DNA from 3 places in the Mesorhizobium monacense genome. Region 3 is predicted to be linked to each of the others. Evidence: predicted binding sites of a transcription regulator. Region 3 holds the regulator's gene; each other region holds the start of a gene.

Region 1 (6,013 bases), 950 kb from region 3:
GCAAGCGCGTCGTCGAGCGATGGGACGTCGGTAACGGCTGCGTCTGCCTCCGCCTGGGCCGTGTCAGCCGCTGTCTGGGCATCCGTGACTTTGCCCTCCAACTCAGCGATTGTTGCGGCTTGGGCATCCAGCTCCTCCTGCGTCGGAGGTGTAACCAAATTCGCCGCGTCGAACTCCGCCTGCTTGTCCAGCACCGCGTTTTGGGCGTCGACCACCGCGGCAGCGGCCGCGTCGGCCGCGGCCTGGGCGTTCTGGGCAATCGCGGATCCCATCACATAAGCCTGAATGCCAGCGAACTTCTTGCTCTTGGAGTTCATATAGGCGTTGATGTTGCGCTGCAGCGAGTTCAGCCGGCCGAGCTTGGCGTGGATGTTCTTCTCCTTGGGAACGGCGGCGACCTCCACCTCATCCACGGAGACCTGCGTCGTGGCCTTCTTGCCCGACTTTGCCGATGCCGACTTGCCGTGCGTGGTCTTGCCTGACTTGCCGTGCGTGCCGCTCTTGCCGGAATTGCCCTGCGAGCCGCTTTTGCCTGAGTTGCCGCCGCTATTCCCGTGGCCACCGCCATTGCCGTGGCCACCGCCATTGCCGCCGGCGGCGGCCAGCGCGGGAGACGCCAGAAGCGCGAATGCCGCAACCGCGGCAAAGAGAGTCTTTCGGGATGTCATGGGTATTTTCCTCCGAGAATCGCCACCACGCCCAACCGCTAAAGAGGGCAATATGAGAAATTCCTAATGGCGTCAGTAAACTTTAGATAAATGTGGTTTCAATGCGAGAGCGAAGCCGCTCGCCAGCGAACAGTTCCGATCAAAAAACCTACACAACCCATTGATATTCTTAGGTTAGGTGAAAGCCGGAAACGGGCTTGCGCCATTTGGACCGCAGAGGGCCCATGCTGGTCGGACTATGGTCCCACTACCGCCGATTCGCGCGAAAAACGGTCGTCGCGTCGTTGATGGAAGGCGCCTGAAACGACAGAATTCGACGAAGGCAGAGAGGGCGATGCAGCCGCCTGGTATAGCCGTCAAATAAGCGGGGCCGCCTCTTGGCGACGCGCTATGGTGCCCGCAAAATGTCGGCGCCTGGCTGCTCGTCGAACAGCACCGCGCAGCCGCGCTCCAGCGCCACCGCGGATAGCGCGTTGGCTACGGTCTCATCCGGCGAGACGAAATCCCCGGTGAGCACGCGCAACTCTTCGACGGCCCTCGCCATCGATACGAGCCGCCCGGCGGCGCGGTCGGTGGTGCAGGCGTCAACGACACAAACGAGATCGATGATATCGAAGCGGTCCATCTCAGGCCTCCGCAAAACAGGGTCCCTTCGAGCCAATCAACGCCGTGGCGCGCGACTATGTTCCGGTGCAGATCATGGACCTTCGTCGATGGTGCGCTGCCCGCTGACGGCGAGTAAAAAAAACGAGATTCCATCTTGAATCCCCCCTTCATCGAAAGACTTTCCACCCGCCCCCTCCGACGGCTCAAACGCAGCTTGACAAGAGACCCTGTTTGTTCTCTTTTTGTTCGGCAAAAAAGTCCTTAAAACAGGCATGGCTAATGCTGCAATGCCGTAGGGTGGAACGGGATGGAAACCAGCGCCACCATCCTGCATGCCGACCTCGATGCCTTCTATGCTTCGGTCGAGCAGTTGCTCGATCCGTCGCTACGCGGCAAGCCGATCGCCGTCGGCGGCGGTGTGGTGCTGGCCGCCTCTTATGAGGCTCGAGCCTTCGGCGTGCGCGGCGGCATGCCCGGACGCAAGGCCCGCGAACTCTGTCCGCAGCTGATCTTCGTCGGCGGCCATTTCGGCGACTATCAGCGGCTCGGCGACGCCGCCATAGAAGTGCTCGACGATTTCACGCCGCTGGTCGAGCGCATCTCCATCGACGAGGCCTTTGCCGACGTCGCCGGCTGCACGCATCTGTTCGGGCCGCCGGCCGAGATCGCCGCCATTGTACGGCGCCGCGTGCGGGCCGAGCTCGGCCTGCCGATCTCGATCGGCGTGGCGCGCACCAAGCACCTGGCCAAGATCGCCTCGCAGGTGGCCAAGCCCGACGGGCTGGTTGTGGTCGATCCCGCCGGCGAACTTGCCTTCCTGCACGATTTGCCGGTCTCCCTGATGTGGGGCGTCGGCCCGGCGACCAAGGCGCGGCTGGCCGAGATCGGCGTCGAGACCATCGGCCAGTTGGCGCAAACCCATAGCGGCGCGCTGGAGCGGCTGATCGGGCCGGCCGCCGGGCAAAAGCTTGCCGCACTGGCGTGGAACCGCGACCCCCGCCGGCTCGAGACGCATCGGCGCGCGCATTCGGCGGGCGCGCAATCGGCGTTGGGCCGCAAGCCCGCCGTGGCGGATGTGTTCGTGCCTACCTTGCTGCATCTGGCCGACCGGGTGGCGAGCCGGCTGAGGGCCAAGCACCGTCCCGGCCGCACGGTGACGGTGCGCGTGCGCTTTGCCGATCTGCGCGCGGTGAGCCGCTCGATCACGCTCGACCAGCCGATCTCGGCAACGGCGACGCTGGCCGAGACCGCCGAAGAACTTGTGCGCGGCGTGCTTGCCGCCCATCCCGGCGAGAAGGTGATTTCGCTGCTGGCGATCTCGGTCTCGCATCTCGAGGAAAGTGCCGAATTGCAGCTGGAGCTGCCGCTCGGGCTTGCCGACGAGAAGCGGAGGCCCGGCAGCAAAAGGGGACTGGCGCGCTTCGGCGCCGACCGCGCCATCGACAAGATCCGCCAGCGCTTCGGCAAGCAGGCGGTCGGCTATGGCGCCGTGGCGCTGGAGGCGGCGCGTTCGGTGCCGGACGAGTTCCGCGAGCTGGCCGAGAAGGAACTGTGAAGCGGCGGTCGCGGTTTAAGAATGTTCGGCACGGTCGGAACAGCCAAGACCCGTTCGTCCTTGGAACATAGACCGGCAATCATAGGAGAAACGATATGCCCAGCACCGTACGCTTGCACCGCGTTCTGACAACCAGCCCGGAGAAGGTCTATCGCGCATTCATCGAGGCGGACGCGCTGGCTAAATGGCTCCCGCCCAACGGTTTCACCTGCACGGTCCATCATCTGGAAGCAAAGGTCGGCGGTACATTCAAAATGTCCTTCCGAAACTTCACGACCGGCAACAGCCACTCATTTGGCGGCGATTATGTCGAGCTCGTTCCGGGTGAACGCCTTCGCTACACGGACACGTTCGATGATCCCAACCTGCCCGGCGAGATACAGGTGACGGTGATATTGAAGAAAGTCTCGGTCGGCACGGAACTGGACATCACGCAGGCAGGCATACCGGACGCCATTCCGGCCGAGGCCTGTTACCTCGGCTGGCAGGAGTCGCTGCGAAACCTGGCAAGGCTCGTCGAACCCGAGATCAATCAATAGAGGTTGATCGCCTCCATGCGGCCCGAGACTGCCAATCTCTCCCCTCGTGGAGGGGGATGTCCGGTAGGAGAGAGGGGGGCGCGAAGGGCCCCAGCATAGGTGGAAATTGGACCGATTGATACGCTGGCGGGACAGCGCCTCCCTGCCGGACCCGGCCCTTCGCTGTCGCTCCGGGCGTTCGTTGTTCGCAAAGCCAAGCAATTGGCTTTGCGTCCGCTGCGCGGACCACGCCTCACCCCATCGCCTGGCGGATGGATTTGGAAAAGCGGGCCAGGAAGGCCGGCCTCGACGAGGCGTCGAGCTTCCACGACAGCACCGCCGTCGCCATTTTGCGCGGCAGCATGCCGACGGACAGAAACCAGGCAGCAAGGATGGCGCGCCGCCTGAGCGACGCCGTTATCTGGAGGCTGGCGACGGCGCCAGCCGCACCCAGGACCAGCCTGGAATCATTGGCCACCGGGTGCCGACCCCTGTCGGCGCAGAGCGAGGCCAGCCGTTCTTCGAGGTGAACGGGATCGTGCAGGAAGGTTTTCGACGGCTCCACGGTCAGGCCGACACCGGAGACCTGGTCGGAAAGCGCCTCCAGGCGGTGGAAATCGTGCGTCACCCGCCAGCGCGCCCGCTCGGCGAGCTTTTCGCCGAAGACGGAATGGTTGGCGCCGTGGATGCGGTAGGCGCCGACGCACTCGTCGATCGACTGAACATGACCATAAAGGGGCGCCAGCGTCGCAAGATAGCCATCGGCGCCCTGGCGGAAATCCGCTTCGGGGATCGGCATGATGGTTTCCAGCGTCGTGCGGTCGAAGGCCAGCCCGCTTGTCACCGTCGTCTGGTAGCGCCCCTTGTGCAGGAGCTTCGGCATGACATCGCCGTCATCGAACGGCAGTTCCGGCGGCGGGAAGACATCCTTGATGCGCTGCCGTTCGTCGACGATGTGGAGCCTCGATTGGACCTGGGCGGTTGCCGAATCCCAAGTGTCGACGATCCTGGAGATGGCGTCCGGATAGAGATAGTCGTCGGCGTCGAGAAACAGCACGATCTTGCCCGAGCTTGCCGCAAAGCCGGTGTTGAAGGCCGCGGCATGACCGCCGTTCTTCGGCCTGAGACAAGCGCGAATCCTGTCGCCATAAGACTTTATGATCGCCGCCGACTCGTCGCTCGACCGATCGTCGACGACGATGACCTCGACATCCGCGTGGTCCTGGCCGAGCGCGCTGTCGACGGCGCGTTTCAGGAAGCGCGCGTAATTGTAGTTCGGAATGATGATGGACACCGGAATTCGGCTCGGAACGGGATGCATCGCGTTTGACCTCGCATCTTGCTTTGGTTTCGGCGGAACCCACCCCCCTTAAGGTCCGCTGGTCTCCCAGGAAAAAGCTTCCTTGAGAGAAAAAGCTTGCGCCTTCCTCGGGAAGACGAGTTGGGTCTTCCGTTGCGACTTCATCTGAGCGGCCGCTTTTTGCCTTCGAGTATCCACGCCGCCGGGATCGAACCGGCGGCGGCAAGGGTGCTGGAGTTCCCGGTCGCGGATGATGCCGCGGCTGGGCCGACGGAGCGGCGCTTCGTCAATTTGGTGTCGAAGCGGCCCGTCGCCTTGAAGGCACAACCGATAGTGACCTCGAAACGTGGCCGGCACAACCCCCGCCGCCAAGGATCCGCTCCCGCGGCCGCGGCGCTGCCGTGCTTCAAAGGCTCCGAGAGCCGCAGAAAATCCGCCCGGCGGAAGAATCCTGCGTGCACAACACGAAGGTCGATGTCGCAAATGCCGCGCTCACTCTATAATCTTCGCCAACAGGGGGAGATTGCGCGATTGCCTGGGACCTTCTTGGGGGATTATTTACAGTACTGGCGCAAGCTGTCGCTGGCCTTGCAGTTCTTCATCGCGGGCGGCATCGGGCTTCTGCTGGTGATGCTGGTGGTCGGCCTGTGGGTGACCTCGCAGATTCGGGAAGGCGTGATGCGCAATTCCGCCGCAACCACGGCACTTTACGTCGACAGCGTGATTGCGCCGCTGTTGCCCGACATGCGCACCAGCCGCGAGCTCAGCGACACGGTCAAGCGGGCACTGGACGAGACGCTCGGCCAGGGTGCGCTCGGCAAGCGGCTGGTCTCGTTCAAGCTGTGGCGGCGCGACGGCATGATCCTCTACGCCAAGGACACTACGCTGATCGGCAAGCGGTTCGAACCGAACGCCAATCTGGTCGCCGCCTTTGGCGGCAATGTCGTTGCCGAGTACAATGACCTCGACGACGATCCCGAAAGCCACGAGGAGCAAGCGGTGAACGCGCCGCTGTTCGAGATCTACAATCCGGTGCGCGAACCGTGGTCGGGCGAAGTGGTCGCGGTTTCGGAATTCTACGAGATCGCCGACGATTTCCAGTCGACGCTGAACGCCGCCTTGTGGTCGAGCTGGCTGGTGGTGGCCGGCGCCACGGCAACGGCACTGGCGCTGCTGTCCGGCATCGTCTTTCGCGGCAGCCACACCATCCAGACCCAGCGCACCGCGCTGGAGGCAAAGGTCTCCGAATTGCAGGCCGCCTTGTCGCAGAACTCGTCGCTGCGCCAGCGCGTGCAGCGTGCCTCGCGCCGCGCCACCGCAATCAACGAACGCTATCTCAGGCGCATCGGCGCCGACCTGCATGACG
Region 2 (6,013 bases), 3.4 Mb from region 3:
GGGTTCGACGGCAAGTCGCTCATCCACCCGGCCCAGATCGAAGGGGCGAACCGCGCCTTTGCGTCGTCCGCAGAGGCAGTGGCCGCGGCACGCGCGGTGAAGGACGCCTTCACCCTTGCCGAAAATGCCGGCAAGGGCGTGATCGCGCTGGATGGCAAAATGGTCGAGCGGCTGCATCTGGCGCAGGCCGAAAAACTGCTGGCGAAGGCGGCGGCCATCGGCGCATGATAAAGCCCTTGTGGGTTATGGGTACTTACGACAGGACTTGAAAATGAAACTCTACCGCTTTCTGTCCGCTCCGGACGATTCCAGCTTTTGTCACAAGGTGACCGCGGCGCTGAACAAGGGCTGGCACCTGTTCGGCTCGCCGACCTACGCCTACGACAAGAAGACCAAGACCATGCGTTGCGGCCAGGCGGTGGTGAAGGACGTCGAGGGCCAGGAATACGGACCCGACACCAAGCTCAGCGACTGGTAGGCTTTGCCAAGCTCCGACGCAGGATGTGTTGAGATTCAGGTCAGGCCGCGCCGAGAATGGCGGTTTCCGAGAACCGGAGCGGAGCGTACTTGAAGTACGTGAGCACCGGAAGCGCAGGGAACCGCCGTTCGCAGGCCGGCATCACCTGAATATCGACACAGCCTACTCGACCGCCTCTTCGATCCGTTCCATATCATCGTCCGACAGGCCGAAATGGTGGCCGATCTCGTGGATCAGCACGTGGGTGACGATGTCGCCCAGCGTCTCCTCGTTCTCGGCCCAGTAGTCGAGGATGGCGCGGCGGTAGAGCGTGATGCGGTTCGGCCCCTCGCCGGTCTGCGGGTTCCAGCGCTCGGCGATGCCGCGACCCTCGAACAGGCCGAGCAGGTCGAACGGCGTTTCCAGCGACAAATCGTCCATGATCTCGTCGGTCGGGAAGTCGGCGATCTGGATGACGATCTCGCCGGTCAGCTTGCGGAATTCCTCCGGCAGATGGGCGTAGGCCTCCAGCGCCAGGAACTCCATTTCCTCCATCGACGGCGAAAGCTGGTCGTGCCAGGTGCGGGTCTTGTAGATGCGGGCCATGCTTTGTCCTTTGATCCCGGCATATAGGCTCTCGCGCCGGTCCAGGCAAATGACGCAGCAATTCCTGTTTCATGCTGTCGGGGAATCACATACGGGTCAGTTCCGGCCATGGATCAGGAGCTCTCATGCCGGACCTTTCCACCCTTGGACTTTTCGCGATTGCTTGCCTCGCTTTGACGGCGACGCCGGGGCCGGACATGCTTTTGATCGCATCCCGCAGCGCCAGCCAGGGGCGCGCGGCGGGCCTGGCGACCTATGCCGGCATCGCCGCCGGCACTTATTGCCATGCGCTGGCCGCCGCCTTCGGCCTGTCGCAGCTGTTCCTCGCCGCTCCCATCGCTTACGACATCGTGCGTTATGCCGGGGCGGCCTACCTCGCCTATCTCGCCTGGAAAGCGTTCCGTGCCGACGGCACGGCGCTGGCGCCGGTCGCCGGCCTGCCGCGCTATTCGCAAACCCGCATCTTCCGGCAGGGATTGCTGACCAACCTGCTCAACCCGAAGATGGCGCTGTTCGTGCTGGCGCTTTTCCCGCAGTTCGTGCAGCCGCAGGCCGGTTCCGTGGCGGCGCAGATCCTGGTGCTGGCGACCGTCCTCAATTTGATCGGGCTGATGGTCAATGGCCTGGTCATCCTGACCGCGAGCCGGATCGGTGCGGCGCTGTCGAGGCGTACGCGGTTTCAGCGGGCGCCCCAGCTATTGCTGGGAACTGTATTTGCAGGGCTTGCGGCTCGGCTGGCCTTCGGGGGCCAACGCTAAGCACGCAACCACAGAGGAATAAATTCCCCATGACTCCGCTTGACTCTTTTAGCACCCTCTGGAATCTATAGGAACATAACAGGAACAATGCTGCTGAAAGTTGACCGTCATGGCGATGACCGCCGTGGCGCGGGAGACCGTTTTTGCCCTGCGCCGCCAGATCGCGAAAATCGAGGGAACGCTGCCCGAGCGCCTGGCGGCGCCGGCCGGCGCGCGGCCTGACGCGCGCGCTGACATCGATGTCCGCCCCGGGATCGCGCCTAAGATCACGCCCGAGATCACGATTCTCCGGCGCGGCATCGCCGTGGCCGCGCCGGATGCGTTTTTGCGCACCGGTGTCGAGCGTCTCGATGCAGCGCTGAGCGGCGGCCTGCCGAAGGCGGCACTGAGCGAGATCCATGGCGCGGAAACCCGCGACGCTGGGGCCGTTGCCGGCTTTGCGCTCTCGCTCACCAGCCTGATCCTCAGGCAAGAGCCGCATTTGCCGGTTCTCTGGATCGGCACATCGGAGATTTTTCGCGAGGCCGGCTTTCCCTATGCCAGGGGGCTGCACGCCTTGTTCGGCATCGAACCGGAACAACTTCTGTTTTCCGAGGCGCCAAAACTTGTCGATGCGCTATGGATCGCCGAGGAGGCCGCCCGCATGACGGCGCTGGCCGCCGTCATCCTCGAAATCCGCGGCAGCCCGCAGCGGCTCGACCTCACCGCGACGCGACGGCTGCACGCGCGGGCGCAAAACGCCGGCCGGCCGGTATTCCTGCTGCGCCAGGCCGGCGAGGCAGAACCGACCGCCGCACCCGTGCGCCTCATCGTGTCGGCCGCACCCTCGGCCAGCCGCGACACCATCGCCGGGCCGCTCGCCGGCTCGATCGGCCGCCCCGCCTTCACCGTCAGCATCGGCAAGAGCCGCACCGCTCTGCCCGGACAATTCACACTGGAGTGGAACCCCGATGAACACGCTTTTGAGGAAAGACGGCAAGAACGGACAACGAATCCTGTCGCTGTGGTTCCCGCATCTGGCCGCCGAACGTATCCTGCGCCAGCGTCTGGGGCGGTCCTGGCGTTCCCGGCCGTCGGATCACTTGCCGCTGGTGATCAGCCATCGCGACCGCAACGCCCAGCGCATATCAGCCCTCGACGAGCGGGCTGAGGCGCTGCGCCTGAAGCGCGGCATGGGCATCGCCGATGCGCGCGCCATGCATCCGTCGATCGACATCGTCGAAGCCGATCCGGAGGCCGACCGCCGCCTGCTCGAAGGCCTCGCCGACTGGTGCGACCGCTACACGCCGCTGGTGGCGATCGACGGCACCGACGGCCTGTTCCTCGACGTCACCGGCTGCACCCATCTGTTCGGCGGCGAACGCGCAATGCTGGACGAGATATTGTCGCGCTTCTTCCATCAGGGTTTTGACGTCCGCACCGGGCTGGCCGCGACGCCGGGCGCTGCCTGGGCGGCGGCGCGCTTTTGCGACGATCGAATCGTCGCTGGCGGCGAGGAGGAGGCGCTTCTCGCGCCCTTGCCGCTGGCCGCGCTGCGCATCGCGCCGGAAATCCGCGCCAGCCTGGAAAGCGTCGGCCTGCGCACGGCGGGCGCGGTGATGGCGGCCCCGCGCGCGCCGCTTGCCCGCCGCTTCGGCGCCACCTTGCTGTTGCGCCTCGACCAGGCGCTCGGCCGCCTCGACGAGGCGGTGTCGCCGCGGCTGCCGGTGGCGCCGCTGTCGGTCGAACGCCACCTCACCGAACCCATCATGCTGACCGCCGACATAGAGCGGCTGGTGAGCCTTTTGGCAAAGGCGCTGAAGAGCGATCTCGAACGCCGTGGCGAGGGCGCCAGGATGCTGGCGCTGCTGCTCTTTCGCGTCGACGGCGCTGTCAGCCGCATCGCTGTCGGCACCTCGCGCCCGTTGCGCGAGCCCGTTCTGATCCAAAAACTGTTCCACGAAAGGCTTGCCGCGCTGGAGCAGGATATCGATGCCGGTTACGGCTTCGACCTGGTGCGCCTCTCGGTGTTGTCGGCCGCCGCCTTCGACATGCAGCAGGCGGACCTTGCCGGCGAGGCGGAGGACAACGACGCCGACATCGCGCTGTTCGCCGACCGCATCCGCGCCCGCCTCGGCGAAGCCGCGGTGCTGAGGCCGGTCGCGATCGAGAGCCATCTGCCGGAGCGCGCCGTCACGACTGTCCCCTTTTCGGAGGCGCCGCAAAGGCGCGCGCCACCGAGGCAACGTAACGCCCCGCCAGCAACCGTCTTTCCGCCGGAACGGCCGATCCGGCTGTTCCGCTCGCCCGAGCCGATCGAGGTGCCGGCCACCGAAATGCCGGAGGGACCGCCGATGAATTTCCGCTGGCGGCGCGCGCTCTACCGCGTGGCGCGCGCCGAAGGTCCCGAGCGCATCGCGCCGGAATGGTGGCGCCAGCAGCCAGGTGAGGAAGAGGCGCCGACCCGCGATTACTTCCGCATCGAGGATAGTGACGGCCGCCGCTACTGGCTCTACCGCCAGGGCCTCTACGGCGCGTCCGAAGTGCCGCCGCGCTGGTTCATGCATGGGGTTTTCGCATGAACGCGCTGGCCGCCATTCCCTATGCCGAGTTCGGCATCCAGTCGAATTTCTCCTTCCTGCGCGGCGCCTCGAAGCCGGAGGAACTGGTGGTCGCGGCAAAATTCCTCGGCTTCTCCGCGATCGGCCTTGCCGACCGCAACACGGTGGCCGGCGTCGTGCGTACCTGGCAGCAGGCCAAGGTGGAGAAGCTTGCCTATCATCCCGGCTGCCGCCTGGTCTTTGGCGACGGCACACCCGACATCCTCGCCTATCCGCAGGACCGCAAGGGCTGGGGGCATCTCTGCCGCTTGCTGACCCAGGCCAATCTGCGCGACGAGAACGAGAAGGGCGCGACGCTGCTCGAGTTGAGCGACCTCCTCGAATGGGGCGATCTGCTGTCGCTGGCGATCCTGCCCGACTTGCAGGCGGGCGCCAAAGACAGCCTTGATTTAATTAGTCGGCTTAAAGATAGGTTCGGCAAAGCGCTTCGGTTGGCCGTTGCGCCGGATTATCGCGGCAATGACCGTTTCCGCATCGAGCAGGACGCGGCGATGGCTGACATGACCGGCGTGCCGCTGATGGCGACCAACGACGTTCTCTACCATAGCGCCGGGCGGCGCTCGCTGCAGGACGTGCTGACCGCGATCCGCCTCAACGTCCCCGTCGCCGAGGTGGGGCTGGAACTGACGGCAAATGCCGAGCGCCATCTGAAGCCGCCGCTCGAGATGGCCCGGCTTTTCCGCAGGCATCCACAGGCGCTGGCGGAGACGCTGCGCTTTGCTGAAGAGCTGAGCTTCTCGCTGAGTGATCTCCAATACAATTACCCCGACGAGCCGACGGAATTGGGTCTTGGGCCGCAGGCCGAGCTCGAACGATTGGCCAGGGAGGGGGCCGCCACGCGCTACCCGGCGGGCGTCCCTGCTTCCGTGACGCAGCGCATCGAGGAAGAGCTCGCTCTGATCGAGCGCCTGAACTACGCGCGCTACTTTTTGACCGTCTACGACATCGTCAAATTCGCCCGCAACCAGGACATCCTCTGCCAGGGCCGCGGCTCGGCCGCCAATTCCATCGTCTGCTTCTGCATCGGCATCACCGAAGTGGGGCCGGACCGCATCGACACGCTGTTCGAGCGCTTCATTTCCGAGGAGCGCAACGAGCCGCCCGACATCGACGTCGATTTCGAGCATGAGAAGCGCGAAATCGTGATCCAGTACATCTACGACAAATACAGCGCCAAGCGCACCGCTTTAGCCGCCGCCGTCATCAGCTATCGCGGCCGCTCGGCGCTGCGCGAGGTGGCCAAGGCCATGGGCCTGTCGGAGGATGTCCGCAGCGCATTGTCCAGCTCGATCTGGGGCTGGTCGACCTCGGAGCTCGGCGAAAAGGAGGCGAGCGCCGGCGGCATCGACCGCAGCGATCCGCTGGCCAGGCAAGTGATCGAGCATGCCAACGAGATCATGGGCTTCCCCCGCCATCTCTCCCAGCATGTCGGCGGCTTCGTCATCACCCGCGACCGGCTGGACGAGATCGTTCCCATCGTCAAGACGGCGATGGAGGAGCGCAAGATGGTCGAGTGGGACAAGGACGATCTCGACGCGGTGAAGATCCTCAAGGTCGACGTGCTGGCACTCGGCATGCTGACCTGCCTGAAG
Region 3 (6,013 bases):
CGGCACCGCGCGCATCGCCGGCATCATGGCCGCAAAGAAGACGCATGAGCTGATCCCGCTCTGCCATCCGCTGCTGTTGACCAAAGTTTCCGTCGACATCGAGCCGGACCATTCGCTTCCAGGCCTGAAGGTCACTGCGCTGGCCCGCGTCACCGGCAAGACCGGCGTCGAGATGGAGGCACTGACAGCGGCCTCGGTCGCGTGCCTGACCATCTACGACATGGCCAAGGCGGTCGACCGCGCCATGGTGATCTCCGGCATCCGGCTGGTCGAAAAGACCGGCGGCAAATCAGGCGATTACCGGTCCACCAGCCATAAGGCAGGCGCCTAGATGGCGCTGGTTCCGGTCGCCGAAGCGCTCGAGCGCCTGCTTGAAGGCGCGCGGCCGACAGGCAGCGAAAGCGTCGCGCTCATCGATGCAACTGGCCGGGTGCTGGCCGAACCCGTCATGGCGCTGCGCACCCAGCCGCCGTTCAACGCCTCCGCCATGGATGGCTACGCCGTTCGGGCCGCCGATATCGCCTCAGTGCCGGCGCGGCTTTCGGTGATTGGCATGGCGCCGGCAGGGCGTGGCTTTGAAGGTGCTGTCCACAATGGTCAGGCAGTGCGTATCTTCACCGGCGCGCCGCTGCCCGAAGGCGCCGACACCATCGTCATCCAGGAGAATGTCAGGGATCTCGGCGGCGGCGCCATCGAGGTAACGGAACCGACAGCCGAAGGACGCAATATCCGCCGCGTCGGTCTCGATTTCACCAGGGGCGACGTGCTGCTCGAAAAAGGCCGACTGCTCGATCCGGTGGCACTCTCCCTGGCGGCATCGGCCAACCACCCAAGCGTGAGCGTGGTCAAAAGGCCGCTGGTCGCCATCATCGCCACCGGCGACGAACTCCTGCCGCCGGGCAGCGAGCTCGGCCCCGACCAGATCATCTCGTCCAATGCCTATGGCGTCGCCGCCGCCGCGCAATCGGTTGGCGCCCGTGCACTCGACCTCGGCATCGCCGCCGATCGCAAGGAGGCAATTGCCGCGCTGGTGAGGCAGGCGGTCGAGCAACGCGCCGATGTCATCGTCACGCTCGGCGGCGCCTCGGTTGGCGACCACGACCTGATCCATGACGTGCTGACCGGCGAAGGCATGACGCTCGACTTCTGGAAGATCGCCATGCGCCCGGGCAAGCCGCTGATGTTCGGTCGGCTCGGGGAGATAAGCTGCATCGGCTTGCCCGGCAATCCGGTTGCCAGCCTCGTCTGTTCGCAGCTGTTCCTGAAGCCGCTGCTGGCGCGGCTCGGCGACCGCGGCTTCCAGCAGGACATGCGCGCGGCCCGCCTCGGGACCGCGATGCCGGCCAACGATCTCAGGCAAGACTATGTGCGTGCCGTGGTCCGGGAAGATGGAGACAGCCTGGTGGCGACGCCGTTCGGCATCCAGGATTCCTCGATGCTGAGAATGCTCGCCGACGCCAACGGGCTGATCGTGCGCGAGCCGTTCGCCCCTGCCGCTGCAGCAGGCGCTGCCTGCAGCGTGCTGATGTTGCGCTGAACCCGTTCCCTTACTCGACAACCAGCGTCCGGCTCAGCGGATGCTCCGGGTTGCAAAGACCGTCTATGATGCTGAAATGGTGCCGGTCCGGCTCGACCACCGAGCTGGTCGCGGCACCGAGGCCGATCCAGACATTGGCCAGCAGCGCGCTCTGGCGCAGGAACTCGGCGCGCTCGCCACCGCCGACCCAGCAGGTCAGGCGTGCATTGTCCATCGGGCGCAGAAGGGCCGGGCTTTCGGTCAGTGCTTCGGCCTCGTCGATCGCCAGCGTCTCGTTCATGGCTGTGCGCATGAGCGGGCGCAGGTCGTGCACACCCGAGATCGACACGACATGACGTATGCGACCAGTCACTTCGGGCGACAGAGGCGTGGTTGCACTCGCCATTCGGCTGGCGAGATGGCCGCCGGCCGAATGCCCGGTCAGCATCAATGGCCCATCGACCAGTGCCGCCGCCTTGCCGATCGCCGCGCCGACCTCGCGAACGATGCCGCCGATGCGTATCTCGGGACATAGCGTGTAGGAGGGCATAGCCACCGCATAGCCATGCCCGATCGGCCCGGCCGAAAGATGCGACCAGAAACTCTTGTCGAACGCCTTCCAGTAACCGCCATGCAGGAACACCACGAGCCCCTTGGGCGGGGTGCTCGGCAGGAAAAGATCGAGCCGGTTGCGCGGTCTGTCGCCGTAGACGATGTCGAGCCGCGCCCTGCCCTCGGCCGAAAGAGCGTCACGAAAGGCCCGCGCGGGCTCGACCCAGGCGGCCGGCCAGCGATCGCCGCCAGCTATGTTGGCGCCGTTTGTATAGGCGTTGTCCCAGTCGGAAATACGATGTTCCAGCAACTGTGCCCTCCCCCTGCTCTCCCTGCCGCTCAGGTGACGGCTGACTTGACGGCGAAACGTCCGTCTTTCCAGGCCCCACTGCGCAGGATCTCTTCCAACACCTCAACAGCGTGCCACACATCGGCGTAGCCGACATAGAGCGGGGTAAAGCCAAAGCGTATGGTCGACGGCGCCCGGAAATCGCCGATAACGCCGCGTTCGATCAGCGCCCGCATGATCTGGTAGCCGTGCTCGTGCATGAATGAAATCTGGCTGCCGCGCCTGGCGCTGTCGCGGGTGCTTTCGAGCGTGAGACCATAGGCGCCGCATTTTGCCTCGACGAGTTCGATGAACAGGTCGGCCAGGGCGATGCTTTTCTTTCTCACGGCCGCCATGTCGACATCGTTCCAGATGTCGAGCGCGCCCTTCAGCGTGCGCATCGACAGGACCGGCTGCGTGCCGCACAGAAACCGGCGGATGCCGGTGCCGGCTGCGTAGGCCTGCTCGAAGGCGAAGGGCCGCGCGTGGCTCCACCATCCGCTGAGCGGCTGCAGCACATCGGCATGATGGCGCTCCGCGGCATAGATGAAGGCGGGAGAGCCCGGGCCGCCATTCAAATATTTGTAGGTGCAGCCGACAGCGAAATCGGCATTCGCCGTGTCCAGTTCGACCGGCATGGCGCCTGCTGTGTGGCAGAGATCCCAGACGATCAGCGCCCCGGCGTCATGGGCGATGCGCGTCAGCGCCGTCATGTCACGCAGTTCGCCTGACTTGTAGTTGACGTGGTTGACCAGCACCACCGCGACCCGGTCGTCGATCAGCTCTTCGATCGTCGGTGCGTCGACGCCTGCAAGGCGCAGCACAGTGTTCTTTCGAGTCGAGGCGACACCTTCAGCCATGTAGAGGTCGGTCGGAAAGCTGTCGCCCTCGGCGACGATGACGGGCCGATCCGGCCGGATGGCCATTGCCGCGTGCAGCAGCTTGTAGATGTTGATCGATGTCGTGTCGCAGACCACCGTCTGGCCGGGAGCGGCGCCGATCAGGCGCCCGAGCTGATCGCCGAGTTCGACCGGCATGTTGAACCAGCCGGCAGTGTTCCAGGCGCGGATGAGGTCGTACGCCCATTCTTCGGTCGCCGCCTTGCGTAGCTCGTCGAAGGCGGCATGCGAGGCTGCACCCAGCGAATTGCCGTCGAGATAGATTACCCCTTCGGGCAGGATGAAGCGGTCGCGCAAGGGGCGCAGTGGATCCGCGGCGTCCATCGCTTCGACGGCCGCAAGATCAGGAATTCCTGTCATGATATGTCTGCTCCCCCCAGATACGCACGACACCGGCACGCAATGATGACACAAGCCGACGATCGGTACTTTCTCTCATCACAGGCCATCGCGCTGCAAGAACCTGCATTGATGACTTATCGGCCCAACGACACCCTCGACCCCTGCTCATAGTTGGCATTTTGAGTTCGTTTCGTTCACGGTGCATCGAGCGGGCTGGATCGTCAAACACGGCCCTACCTACATTGTTTGCGGCGAATGATTGCCGACTTCCAACCAGCTCCCAGGCCGGTGGTTGGCCGTAAACGATAACAAAATCAATGCGATGAAGCCGGCATCTAAGGGGCTGGGATATTCGCTGTCGCACGCGACATCGTTTCGGGAGCCTTAACCCATTCATTAAACTTTAAACAGTTGCGGAACACAACTGGAACAGATAGTGTTTGTTCTGGGTTTGTTTTTCTGATTCCGTTGGGGGCCGCGATGCTGACACGCAAACAACATGAACTGCTGATGTTCATCCATGAGCGGCTGAAGGAAAGCGGCATTCCACCCTCCTTCGACGAAATGAAAGAGGCGCTCGATCTTGCCTCGAAGTCGGGCATCCACCGGCTGATCACGGCGCTGGAGGAGCGCGGTTTCATTCGCCGGCTGCCCAATCGGGCGCGCGCGCTCGAAGTGCTGCGCCTGCCGGACTCGATTGCTCCCGGCCTCAATGCGGCGAAGAAGTTCTCGCCGAGCGTCATTCAGGGCAGTCTTGGGCAGGGCGGCCTCGGACGGCAGATCAAGCCTATGGCATCGTCGCGCACGCCCCAGGCGGGCAATGACGACGATGCGGTTGCGGCAGTGTCCATCCCGGTGATGGGGCGGATCGCGGCCGGTGTGCCGATCGACGCCATCCAGCATCAGACGCATTCGATCTCGGTGCCGCCGGACATGATCATGGGCGGCGAGCATTACGCGCTGGAGGTCAAGGGCGATTCGATGATCGAGGCCGGGATCTTCGACGGCGATACGGTCATCATCCGCAACGCCGACACGGCGAGCCCGGGAGAGATCATAGTGGCGCTGGTCGACGAGGAGGAAGCGACGCTGAAGCGCTTCCGCCGCAAGGGCGCCTCGATTGCGCTGGAAGCCGCCAATCCGGCCTATGAAACCCGCATCTTCGGGCCCGACCGGGTCAAGGTGCAGGGCAAGCTGGTCGGTCTGATCCGCCGCTACTGAGGCGGCGGCGGTTGTTTTGGCGGCGGTTTGCTGGCCTGCCTTTCGGGTCTCTTGTAAGGCGGCAGGCCCCTCGCCTCGCGTGAGAATCTTCGCTGCTCGTGCCAGGGCCGGTACGGCTGCTCGACCGCGAAGTCTATCTCTGCCGGCGCGATTGCCGATTGCTGATCGAAGAAGACAGCGGCGCTGCCCAAGCGGGCAAGTTGCCGTTTCCTGACGACAAGGACAAGCGGATTGCGGCAAGGGTCGTAGGCGGTGGCGTCGTTGACGATGATCAGGGTAGCGAAAGCACACGCCCGCCACGCGTCCTTGCGGTCTTCTGCATACGCGATGATCGCGCCAGACGGATGCCGCGCGAGGCAAAGACCGCTGCTGCAGTAGAAGGGTGAGCCCGGCGGCAGGTCGGCCGGATCCATGTCGAACCGCGCGTCACCCTTCTCGAAGGTCTCGGGCTCCACAATGGTTTCGGACTTCACAGCCCGTTTCCAGTTGTCGGTGGTGAACTCGTTCGATCGCACGCGGTTGATGGCGAGTTCGCCGCCCCCGATCGGCATTGCCACAAGATGCCCATCCTCCGAGACGAGAACGTCAGGCGTGCGAGTGTCGGAGACAGTCAGCAGGCCGGCGAATGCGAACGGAACGGCTGCCAGCCTGAGCCATGTCGTCGCCATGGTGGCGATGACCAGCGCGATCGTCACCAGCAGTACCGACTGAATGGAGATCAGCCCGACAGCATCGATCGGCGAGCGCTCGGAAATCCATCCGGATATTGCGATCATCGCCGTCAGCCCCTTGCCCATCACATAGAGGAAGGGTCCATCGGCGCCGAACGGCATCGCCAGCGCGCTGAGCACGGCGAACGGCATGACGATCAGCGAGACGATCGGCATGACGGCCAGGTTGGCAAGCAGGCTGAGCGGCGACACGCGCTGAAAATGCCAGATGGCGAAGAGCGCGGTCGCACTGCCGGCGATGATGGAGGTCATGGCGAGGCCGCCCATGCCGAGCAGGAATTTTCGCGTGACGAAGGCGAGCGGCGATCGCCGTGGCGGCGGCGACGTCGCTCTGCCGGCACGGTAGTCCGACCAGCCGGCATAGGCACCGACAAGGGCCGCGGTCGCCGCAAACGACATCTGGAAGCTCGGGCCGACCACTTCG

The links. Region 3 encodes LexA, which represses DNA repair genes until DNA is damaged. Its sites were predicted from a motif close to TGTTCNNNNTGTGTTCNG; they were not measured.
Region 1: a site for LexA is predicted at 1,507-1,524, ahead of dinB (DNA polymerase IV). Genes of this name have one in related genera too.
Region 2: a site for LexA is predicted at 1,891-1,908, ahead of AC1RUK_RS28420 (ImuA family protein). Genes of this name have one in related genera too.

Annotation. Positions count from the first base shown of each region.
Region 1 covers NZ_CM165567.1:3,375,576-3,381,588, forward strand. Annotated here, with positions in the region: gene AC1RUK_RS16475 (hypothetical protein) at 1-668, opposite strand, end outside; gene AC1RUK_RS16480 (hypothetical protein) at 1,057-1,293, opposite strand; gene dinB (DNA polymerase IV) at 1,582-2,829, shown strand; gene AC1RUK_RS16490 (SRPBCC family protein) at 2,925-3,368, shown strand; gene AC1RUK_RS16495 (glycosyltransferase family 2 protein) at 3,601-4,668, opposite strand; gene AC1RUK_RS16500 (sensor histidine kinase) at 5,224-6,013, shown strand, end outside.
Region 2 covers NZ_CM165567.1:5,935,180-5,941,192, reverse strand. Annotated here, with positions in the region: gene AC1RUK_RS28440 (HpcH/HpaI aldolase/citrate lyase family protein) at 1-228, shown strand, start outside; gene AC1RUK_RS28435 (DUF1737 domain-containing protein) at 272-478, shown strand; gene AC1RUK_RS28430 (metallopeptidase family protein) at 641-1,063, opposite strand; gene AC1RUK_RS28425 (LysE family translocator) at 1,189-1,821, shown strand; gene AC1RUK_RS28420 (ImuA family protein) at 1,931-2,971, shown strand; gene AC1RUK_RS28415 (DUF6504 family protein) at 2,913-4,382, shown strand; gene AC1RUK_RS28410 (error-prone DNA polymerase) at 4,379-6,013, shown strand, end outside.
Region 3 covers NZ_CM165567.1:2,422,892-2,428,904, forward strand. Annotated here, with positions in the region: gene moaC (cyclic pyranopterin monophosphate synthase MoaC) at 1-331, shown strand, start outside; gene AC1RUK_RS11655 (molybdopterin molybdotransferase MoeA) at 332-1,537, shown strand; gene AC1RUK_RS11660 (hormone-sensitive lipase) at 1,548-2,378, opposite strand; gene kynU (kynureninase) at 2,408-3,655, opposite strand; gene lexA (transcriptional repressor LexA) at 4,118-4,858, shown strand; gene AC1RUK_RS11675 (ComEC/Rec2 family competence protein) at 4,852-6,013, opposite strand, start outside.